Regions from separate parts of the Rhizobium sp. SRI_017 genome, predicted to be linked through region 3. Evidence: riboswitches for the same ligand, from Rfam matches in the RefSeq annotation. Region 3 holds a riboswitch; each other region holds the start of a gene.
The links. Region 3 has a riboswitch for cobalamin ahead of bluB (5,6-dimethylbenzimidazole synthase). Riboswitches for the same ligand answer to the same signal wherever they lie in the genome.
Positions count from the first base shown of each region.

Region 1 (3,270 bases), on a different contig from region 3:
GGCGTTCCTGCATGAAATTCGAATACCAGTCGACGAACTGGGCGACACCGCCTTCATGGATCTCCGAATAGGGGCCGGGCTGGTAAGCCGGGGAATGGATGCCGCGGGCATTCTCCTCGACGATCTGGCGGTCCTGGTCGTTTGTCTCGGTCCAGACATGGATGAGTTCGTCGAGGCGATAATCGATGCCCTCGACGGCGTCCTTGTGGACCAGCCATTTGGTCGTCACCGCAGTCTCGGTTGCGCTGAGCGGCATCACCCGGAAGGTGATGGCGTGGTCGGAGAGCACGTGGTTCCAGGTCGTCGGATAGTGGAACAGCAGCAGCGTGCCGATGCGGTCCATGTTGACATTGTCCGACAGGCGCATCTGCACCGCCTTGCGGCCGGAGATCGTGTAGCTGATCGCGTCGCGCAGCAACGGCACGCGGGTGGTGCGGAACTGGCCCTCGTCGTCCATCACGAAGGCGCTCGGCAGGCCGACGGCCTCGCATTTTTCCCAATGCGCGGCGATTTCAGGATCCTCGGCAGCACCGTTCACGCCGGTTACGCTCGGCGCTTCCGGGAAAGTCTTGCAAAGTTCCGGATGGTTGCCGGCGCAATGGTAGCATTCGCGGTTGTTTTCCCAGACGAGCTTCCAGTTGCCCTTCTCGATGATCGTGCTCTCATAGGCGATCTTGGCGTCGCGCAGGCGGTGCGGCAGGAAATAGGGCTCCATCATCGCCCGGAAGGGCGCGAAATCCATCGGTTCGTCGGCAAGGCAGATGAAGATGTAGCCGCCGGCGCTCTCGCAGGCGACCGGCTTCAGGCTGAAGCCGGACACATCGAAATTGTCGCCCATCTGGCGCGCGAAAAGCAGCGAGCCGTCGAGATCGTAGGTCCACTGGTGATAAGGACAGACGAGCTTGGCGGCATTGCCGCGATGTTCCTGGCAGACGCGGGAGCCGCGATGGCGGCAGGAATTGTGCAGCGCGTTGATCTTGCCGTCATGGCCGCGGACGAGGACGACGGAATAGGCGCCGACCTCAACGGTCGTGTAGTTGCCGGCATTCGGGATTTCGCAATCGTGGGCGACGAACAGCCAGTCCTTGTACCAGATATGCTCGAGATCGAGCTGGTGGAAAGCCGGATCGATATAGAAGGGCTGGTCGAGGCTGTAACCGGGTTTGCGGTTGTTCAGCCGGCTAAGCATATCTGCGCGAATATCCATTTCGGTCCTCGTTTCCAGGGGACTGGTCCAAAGGGTTCGGGGGAGCATGGAACATCGCGCAACCGGGTCTCCGCCCGTGTCGCAATGGTCATCCGCCCCGCGACCGCCCACCGCGATCAGTCGAGTATCAATAGGCAAGGCTGGTTTCCGGGCTTCGAAGCGGCAGGTCCGTAGCTATGCGGACCGGCCCGTCGCGACTCCTTCCCAAGCATTACGCCCAGTGGACTCCCATCGCGCTTTGACTTCGCTACCGTTGCGGGGGCAGCGCCGGCATCCCACCGGCTTCCCAATTCTCCGGCTCACATCTCTCGAAGCGGCCGGCACCTTACGAGGGGAATTGAACCATAGTCATTGCGACATGGCGACATCATCTGCGACATCGCCATGGCGGTGTGGAAACAAAATTTCGAACTGTTCAAAAAAGAAGCGCTAGATCGGCAGGCCGAGCCCGATCTTGACGCGATCCATGGCGACGAAGGTGCGGAAGCGCTTCACATTATTGTTGCCGAAGAACAGGCGGCGGGTGAGCACTTCATAATCGGCCATGGTGGGCACTGTGATGACGAGGATGAAGTCGGCCTCGCCGGTGACATAGTAGCATTGCTGGATCTCGGGCGTGTTCGCGAATTCGCGTTTGGCGCTCTCGATCTGTTCCGCGGTTTCGCTGAAGACCTCGATCTCGACGAAGATGGTGATCGATTGGCCCACGGCTTCAGGATCGACGATCGCGACATTGGCCTGGATGACGCCGGTCTCCGTCAGCCGCTTGATCCGGCGCTGGACCGCGGGAGCGGAGAGATTGACCGCCTCGCCGATCGTCCGCTGCGGCGTCATGTTGTCCTGCTGCAGGATCGCGAGAATCTTGCGGTCGAATTCATCGAGGGCGACTGATAGCTCGAACTTGCGCATGAGCGGCGATCCACGAAACAAACTTGCATGGTGACGACCAATATAGAGCGCAAATCTTGCCTCGCCTGCAATAATATTCAGGGACATCAGAGGAGACGATCATGTTCCTGCGCAACACCAACCCCGACTATCGCAAGCCGCTGACACCGGAAGACGCTGAAACGCTCGGCAGCACCGCCGCCAAGGAGGTCGAGCGCTATCTCGGTTTCCGCGACACCCATGCCGAGACGCCGCTGCATGGCCTGCCTGCACTGGCCCGGAGCATCGGTGTCGCCTCCATCCACATCAAGGACGAGGGCCGGCGGCTCGGGCTCGGCAGTTTCAAGGCGCTGGGCGGTTCCTATGCCGTGATCCGGCTGGTGCTGGAGGAGGCGGGGCGAAGGCTTGGCCGAAACGTCGATATCTCGGAACTCTCCGCGCCGGAGATCCGGGCGATCGCCAAGGCCATGACCTTCGCCTGCGCCACCGACGGCAATCACGGGCGATCGGTCGCGCAAGGCGCGCAACTGGTCGGCGCCAAGGCCGCAATCTTCGTGCATGGCGGGGTCAGCGACGAGCGGGTCGCCGCGATCGGCCGCTATGGTGCAGAGATGATTCGCGTCGCCGGGACCTATGACGACTCGGTGCGCGAGGCAGCACGCGTCGCCGGGGAGAAGGGCTGGACCATCGTCTCCGATACGTCCTGGCCTGGTTATGAGCGGATCCCCGGCCTTGTGATGCAGGGCTACACAGCGATCATCCGCGAGGCGCTGCGTGCGCTGCCTGCGCCGCCGACCCATGTCTTCGTGCAATCGGGCGTCGGCGGCATTGCCGCCGCGGCCGCCGGACACCTCGCCATTGCGCTCGGCAACAAGCGGCCGGTCTTCACCGTCGTCGATCCCGCCCGATCCGCCTGCATCGTCGAGACAGCCCGGGCCGGCCATCCGGTGAAAGTGCCGCATGGCGAGCCGACCGTAATGGCGATGCTGGAATGCTACGAGCCGTCGCTGGTCGCCTGGCGCATCCTGGCCCGCGTCGCCGATGGCTTCATGACCGTCGACGAGGATGATGCGATCAATGTCATGCGGCGGCTGGCCAATCCGCTCGGCAATGATCCCGTCATCGTGGCGGGCGAAAGTGGCGGCGTTGGGCTGGCCGGATTGCTGCGCGCAGCG
Region 1 covers NZ_JBYCZP010000012.1:65,920-69,189, forward strand. Annotated here, with positions in the region: gene AC2YI2_RS23595 (aromatic ring-hydroxylating oxygenase subunit alpha) at 1-1,207, opposite strand, end outside; cobalamin riboswitch at 1,329-1,550, opposite strand; gene AC2YI2_RS23600 (Lrp/AsnC family transcriptional regulator) at 1,637-2,116, opposite strand; gene AC2YI2_RS23605 (diaminopropionate ammonia-lyase) at 2,218-3,270, shown strand, end outside.
Region 1: it holds a riboswitch for cobalamin, as region 3 does, so the genes downstream of both, AC2YI2_RS23595 (aromatic ring-hydroxylating oxygenase subunit alpha) here and bluB (5,6-dimethylbenzimidazole synthase) in region 3, are expected to answer to the same signal.

Region 2 (3,270 bases), on a different contig from region 3:
TGGTGGCTTAACCCTTCATCTTGAGCGGCAATCCTGCCGCCACGAAATAGACGTCCGTCGCGCTTGCCGCGACCGCCTGGTGAAGCCGGCCGGAATGATCGCGAAAATCCCGCGCCATGCGGTTCTCCGGTACAATACCCAGTCCGACTTCATTGGAAACCAGGACGAGCTTGGCGCGCGCCCGGGGCAAATGCGCAGCAAGCCGCGCGAATTCCTCGGCCATCACCCGCTCTTCCATCATCAGGTTGGTGACCCAGAGCGTCAAGCAATCGACCAGTATCACATGGGCCGGATCATCGAGCGCTTCAAGCCGTCCGACGAGATCGACCGGCTCCTCATGCGTCTGCCAGCCCTCGCCGCGGTCCGCCTGATGACGTGTGATGCGCTCGCGCATCTCCTCATCCCAGGCGCGGCCGGTTGCCAGATAATGGCGCGAGAGGCCGGTCTCGGCGACCAGCCTCTCGGCAAAGGCGGATTTGCCGGAACGCGCCCCGCCGAGCACGAGGACGGCACCAGACGGAGCAGTTGTCATATCAGGCCGTCTTGACCCAGCGGTCATTGATGGCGCCCATCGCGAGCCCCAGCACAATCCAGAACAGCAGCCCGGCCGACAGCGTCGCGACCGCAAATTCGGCGGCCAGAATGGCCGGCACGTTGCTGGTGATATCGGTCGGCTGCGGTGCGCCGATCACATGCGGCACCAGCATCAGCACGACACCCGCCGCCTTCGCCACAGGCTCCTTGCGGAGCACGATGAGATAGAGCGAAGCGGCGGTCGCAATCACCGTCCCGATCCACCAGGCCTGCCGGTCGAACAGCTCTGCTGCCGGGAAGCCCGGAAGCTCCGGCGGCAGTCCGACAGACGGCATCAGGTGGAAAGTGAGCCACGCCGCCGCACCCCACAGTGCGCCGTTGGCGAGCGTCAGCGAGCGGCCGGTTACGACGACGGCAGCCATTAGCAGCAGCGAAAAGCCGGCGCCGGCAACAAGATTGGCCATCAGCGTGCCGGTAGTACGGCCGACGCCGAACAGCATGCCGCCCTCTTCTTCCTCGGCGGCAGCGGCAGGTGCTGCGGTCGTGGCCTCAGTCTTTGACTGCTGCGCTTGCGCAGCAGTCGCGATGGAAAGCTGGAGGCCACTCGTATGCTCATGGGCCGCCGGCGCTTCGCCCTCATATTTCTCGGCTTCGAGAATGAGCGGAATGACCTTCGCGTGCTGCACCACGGTCTGGAGCGCACCAGCGATCAGCCCGGCCACAAGCGCAGCCAGGAGATATTTGACGATCATGGGAGCCCCCTTTTAGTGGCAGGGGAAGCCATTGGCGTGGCGAACGTCGTGCGCGGTATCATGCAGCACGGACGAATGCGCAAAGCCAGCGCCGAAGATCAGGAACGAACCGAGCATGAGCGCAAGAACGCCCGCGACGAGACGATCCGAAAGAGAACCGGCCAGAGTAGTAGATTTGGTAGAAACTGCAGAATGAGCCATGACAACCTCCGTGCTGCTGGCAATGAAGACCTTTGGCGCGGAAGCGCCCCCGTTTCGTTTGGCAGGTCTCCTGGCTCGCGGGTAACGGCGTGTCGCCACGCCATCGCATCGCCCTCGCCTTCCCGAAGCTTGCTGGCCTTTGCGCGTGGGGGACGATTCGTAGAGTAAAGAGGCGTCCCGCCCCGTGTTGCCGCAATGGCCGCTTCAGTGACTTTTCGGCTCTTCCGTCTCACACCGCGCCGGACACGATGTCCTGGCTCACGATGCCAGCGCGAAAAAACCGCCGGGCTTCTGCTTATCCGCTCTACAGTCGCGGGGTCGGCCGGGATGAAAACGCCCTGATTGGGTCCATTCCTCCCATTCCCTTTTGATCCCTTGGGCTTACACCCGCTGGGAACCAAACGTTATCGATCATTAGAACCACCGCCGAACCAAGTCAATCGACATATCGACGCCCGCCTTGTCCGTTTGCGCCATCCAGGAATCAAAACGGGGCGCCGAAGCGCCCCGTCGAATGGCAATGAAACCCGATCAGCAACGGCGCTTCTTGCGGCAACCGCCGTTGAACCGCACCTTGACTTTCACGCGATTCTTGAACCGGTTCTTGAAGGGCTTGACCACAACAACCGCCGGACGACGTTTGACGATCAGCACCTTGTTGCGCGGACGGACCAGCACCCACTCGGTACGCGGACGTACGCGATGGACCCGGACCGGCACGCGACTCGCGAGCCAGCCCGCATAGGTCGCAGCCGAAGCAGCGAAGATCGCCTCCGTCTGGTCTTCGGAGAGGTAGCCGGTGACCGGCGCACCGTTGTCCTGCTGCCAGGAGGCGATCGCGTCGCGGCTGCGATTGCCGAACACGCCATCGGCGCCCTGGGTGTCGTAGCCGAGCGAGCTTAGGCGACCCTGGATTTCCGCCCTCGTTTCCTTGTCAAGCGTTGCATCCTCGACGTCCTCCGAGCCCTCGGTGAACTCCGTCTGCTGCTGGTCCTGAGCGTTCTGGTTCTGCTTCGTCTTCAGGCCGCCCATATTGGAATTGGCCTGCTGTTCCTCGGGGCCGCCCTGGTCTACGTCCTGCTGGGCCTGATCGTCGCTAGGCTGCTGCTCGACCTCCTGGCTAGCCTGCTGGTCATCGCTCTGGTTGTTGTTCTTCTGGCGCTTGCCGTCGTTCTTGGTTGCCGTGTCCTGCTGGTCGCCTTCCGAAATCGTCGGATCCGGCGTCTCGGCGGCAGCGAGCTGGGCAATACGCGCCTGGGCGATCGCGGCGAACTTGCCGTTCGGATAGACTTTTATATAGGCCTCGTATTCCGTGACCGTATTGCCGTCGGAAGCGGCCTTCCAGAGGGCATATTCCTGCTCCCAGTCGGCGCCCTGTCCCTGGTCGTTGGTCTGCGCCGTCTCGGTGCTGTTCGCTGCATCGGCTGGCGTCTCGTCGGACTGTGCCTGGTCCTCGGTCTGATCCTGCGCGTCATCGGACTGAGCCTGATCTTGAGCCTGATCTTGGGCCCCATCCTGCGCATCATCAGCCGGCGCGGTATTCTGCGTCTTCTTGATCGCGACATCCGTGTCCTGCTGGTCGTCGGCCGGAGCCGTCGCGGTCAGGTTCTCGATGCGGGTCTTGGCAACCTTGGCGAATTTCCCCTGCGGGAAATCCTTGAGATACTTCTTATAGTCCTCGAGCTTGCCGGACTTGGAAACCTGGCGCCACATTTCGAGGTCCTTGGTGCCGTCGCCTTCGGTCACATTCTTCGTCGTATCAGCCACGGCGGCGGTTTCGTCG
Region 2 covers NZ_JBYCZP010000003.1:232,191-235,460, reverse strand. Annotated here, with positions in the region: gene cobW (cobalamin biosynthesis protein CobW) at 1-1, opposite strand, end outside; gene cobU (bifunctional adenosylcobinamide kinase/adenosylcobinamide-phosphate guanylyltransferase) at 8-532, opposite strand; gene AC2YI2_RS08840 (CbtA family protein) at 534-1,286, opposite strand; gene AC2YI2_RS08835 (CbtB domain-containing protein) at 1,299-1,487, opposite strand; cobalamin riboswitch at 1,531-1,904, opposite strand; gene AC2YI2_RS08830 (peptidoglycan-binding domain-containing protein) at 2,019-3,270, opposite strand, start outside.
Region 2: it holds a riboswitch for cobalamin, as region 3 does, so the genes downstream of both, AC2YI2_RS08835 (CbtB domain-containing protein) here and bluB (5,6-dimethylbenzimidazole synthase) in region 3, are expected to answer to the same signal.

Region 3 (3,270 bases):
ATTATCGGCAAGAGCCTCGACGATCGCGCTGCGAAGATCAAGGCTGAACTCGACGCCGCGAAGAACCTCCGCGAAGAGGCTCAATCGCTGCTCGCCGAATACCAGAAGAAGCGCAAGGACGCCGAAGCGGAGGCCGAGCATATTCTCGCCGCCGCCAAGCGCGAGGCTTCCGCCATGGCCGCCGACGCCAAGGCGAAGACGGAAGAATATGTCACCCGCCGCACCGCGCTCTCCGAGCAGAAGATCAAGGCCGCTGAAACCGACGCCGTCAACGCCGTCCGCGCCGCTGCCGTCGATCTCGCCATCGCCGCTGCCGAGAGGCTGATCGCTTCGAAGGTCGACGTTGCCACCGACGCGACGCTGTTCAAGAATTCGGTCAACGAAGTGAAGAGCCGGCTGAACTGAGCCTGTTCTTCTCGACGAGTTCAAGGCTCTGCCACTGGCGGGGCCTTTTCGTTTGGCCGGCCAGCATCCAGAACGTCATCCTCGGGCTTGTCCCGAGGATTTGCGTTTTCCCTGCAGTGCCGTGAGACTCGGAGCATAAAGCTCCGTCCCGGATCCTCGGGACAAGCCCGAGGACGACGTCAGGGGAGGGGGCGCCGCACGTCTCTTCCTTCAAAGACTAGCCTGCCTGCCGCCGGCATTCGATCTCGCGATAGAAGTCCAGAACATGCGAATGCTCGGGCCAGCGCTCCTCATAGATCAGCTTGTCGAGCGACAGCTTCTCCCGCCATCCCTTCACCGCCAGTTCCGGCCGGACATAGAGTTGGTCGACATAGCCGACGCAGAGATAGGCGATGATCTCGACGCTCTCCGGCAGGCCGAGATGGCGAGAGAGCCGGTCATGGTCGAAGATCGATACCCAGCCGACGCCGACGCCCTCGGCCCGGGCGGCGAGCCAGAAATTCTGCACCGCGCAGACAGTCGAATAGAGATCCATCGCCGGATTGTGTGTGCGCCCCAGCACGAAGTCACCGCCGCGCTTGCGGTCGCAAGTAATGCAGATGTTGAGCGGTGCCTTGAGGATGCCTTCGAGCTTCAGGCTCATATATTTGAGCTTCACCTCGCCTGTCAGTTTATCCGCGGCTTCGACATTGGCCTCGTGGAAGATGCGATGCACCGCACGCCGGTTCTCCTCCTCGCGGATCAGGATGAAGTTCCAGGGCTGCATGTAGCCGACCGATGGCGCCGCGTGCGCGGCCTCCAGCAGCCGCCTCAGCAGGGCAACCGGGATCGCATCCGGCAGGAATTCATTCCGCACATCGCGGCGACTGTGGATGGCGCGATAGACGGCAGCGCGTTCGGCTTCGGAGAATGGTCCCGCTTGTGAGATTGAGCTGTTGCGCAACTCCGGACGGAAAACCGCTTCACACTTTTCCTGGAGTTGCTCCTGATGGCGCGACGGTTCGGCCTGCATGTGTACCCCCACATGGTCTGGCACTCGCCGGGCCGTCCTCGCCCTTGAAGCTATCGTGTCCGGCCGGTCTTCTGGCTTGGGTTCAACTGGCTTCGCCGCCTTCCCGGTCTCCCAGTGGCACCTGACGACTCCATCCCCCTCACAGCGTTGGGCACGCGCCGGATTGACACCGGCTTCCCGATTCTCCCGCTAGGGGCACCGGACGAGGGTGTTTGAGCAATTTTCGCACACGTTTGCAATGTGCGGCGGCGACGTCGTTTGTCGCTGCCCCTCATCCGCCTGTCGGCACCTTCTCCCCGTTTTGACGGGGAGAAGGGACCTGTGGCACCGTCGGCGTCTCTAGCGTCCCCTCGCCCCGCCTGCGGGGAGAGGGCCAGGGTGAGGGGCAATCCCATGAATTCCTTAGGAAATTGGCTTGAATGGACTGAACGTCATCCGATGAATGGCACATGGTCCATGTGCTGATATCGCGGTCCGATGCACCTCGGTCGCATAGCCGGCATGGGTCTCGAACCCATATTGCGGATAGCTGATACCGGCCGCGCACATCATCCGGTCGCGCGTTACCTTGGCCACGATCGAGGCGGCGGCGATGGAAAAGGACCGTGCATCTCCCTTGATCAGTGCCTTGGCGTGGCATGACAGGCCCGCCGGTACGTCGCGTCCGTCCACTAGCACGAAACGCGCGGTCCTGGGCAGGGATGCGACAGCGCGGCGCATGGCTTCGAGCGAAGCGCGGAGAATATTAAAGCGGTCGATCGATGTGTGGCTGAGCGAAGCGATGGAGACTTCCGCGGTTGCCAGGATCTCCTCATAGAGTTCCTCGCGCCGTGCGGCCGTCAGTTGCTTGGAATCGTTGAGCCCCTTCGGAATGCGCTTAGGATCGAGGATCACGGCGCTGGCGACCACAGGTCCGGCCAGCGGGCCGCGTCCGGCTTCATCGACGCCTGCGACCGGCATGAAGCCATCGCGCATCAGCCCCTTCTCGAAGCGGAATGTCGGGACGATTTCCTCTTCGAGCAGGGGAAGGGAACCGGATGAAGGACGTCGAGCCATGGGGGATAGTTCGCATCTCATCCGATTCCCTGCAAGTCCCGGCGCGAGGGCGGCGCACCGGGACCACGAGCATGTTGTTTCAACATGCTCGACACGATCGGGAACTGGCGGAGAACCCGATCGTGCATATTCAGCCAGGCCCGTGCGGGCAGTGGGCCAAGCCCGGCCGAAAGCGAAGGCTGCCTAGAGCAGCGAGAGCTGGACCCCATGGCCGCTGGGCGGCACGAAGAGATTCGAATTCAAAGAGATCGACCGGCGCGTCAAGCCGTACTTCTTGGCAGCGAGCTCGAAGCGCCGGGCGATCTGCCAGGCATAGGGGCCTGCGCCCTTCATACGTTTGCCGAACTCGGCATCGTAGTCCTTGCCGCCGCGCATCGAGCGGATCAGGCTCATCACATGGCGGTAGCGATCCGGGTAGTGCCTGAGCAACCAGTCGCGGAAGAGGGGGCTCACTTCGAGCGGCAGGCGGAGCAGGATATAGCTCGCCTCCTTCACGCCTGCCGCGGAGCCTGCATCGAGGATGCGTTCGAGCTCGTGGTCGTTGAGCGCCGGGATCATCGGCGAGGCGAGGATCGCCGTCGGCACACCGGCTTCGCCGAGTGCCTTGAGCGCCTCCAGTCGCCTCGACGGCGTGGAAGCACGCGGCTCCATCAGCCGGGCAAGCTTCCTGTCGAGCGTCGTCACGGAAAGTGCCACCCTCGCGAGCCCCTTCTCCGCCATTGCGGCGAGAATATCGACGTCACGCATGATCAGCGACGATTTTGTCACGATCGACACCGGATGATTGGCGGCCGCCA
Region 3 covers NZ_JBYCZP010000001.1:104,066-107,335, reverse strand. Annotated here, with positions in the region: gene AC2YI2_RS00560 (F0F1 ATP synthase subunit B) at 1-405, shown strand, start outside; gene bluB (5,6-dimethylbenzimidazole synthase) at 623-1,417, opposite strand; cobalamin riboswitch at 1,462-1,635, opposite strand; gene rnhB (ribonuclease HII) at 1,820-2,473, opposite strand; gene AC2YI2_RS00545 (PA0069 family radical SAM protein) at 2,657-3,270, opposite strand, start outside.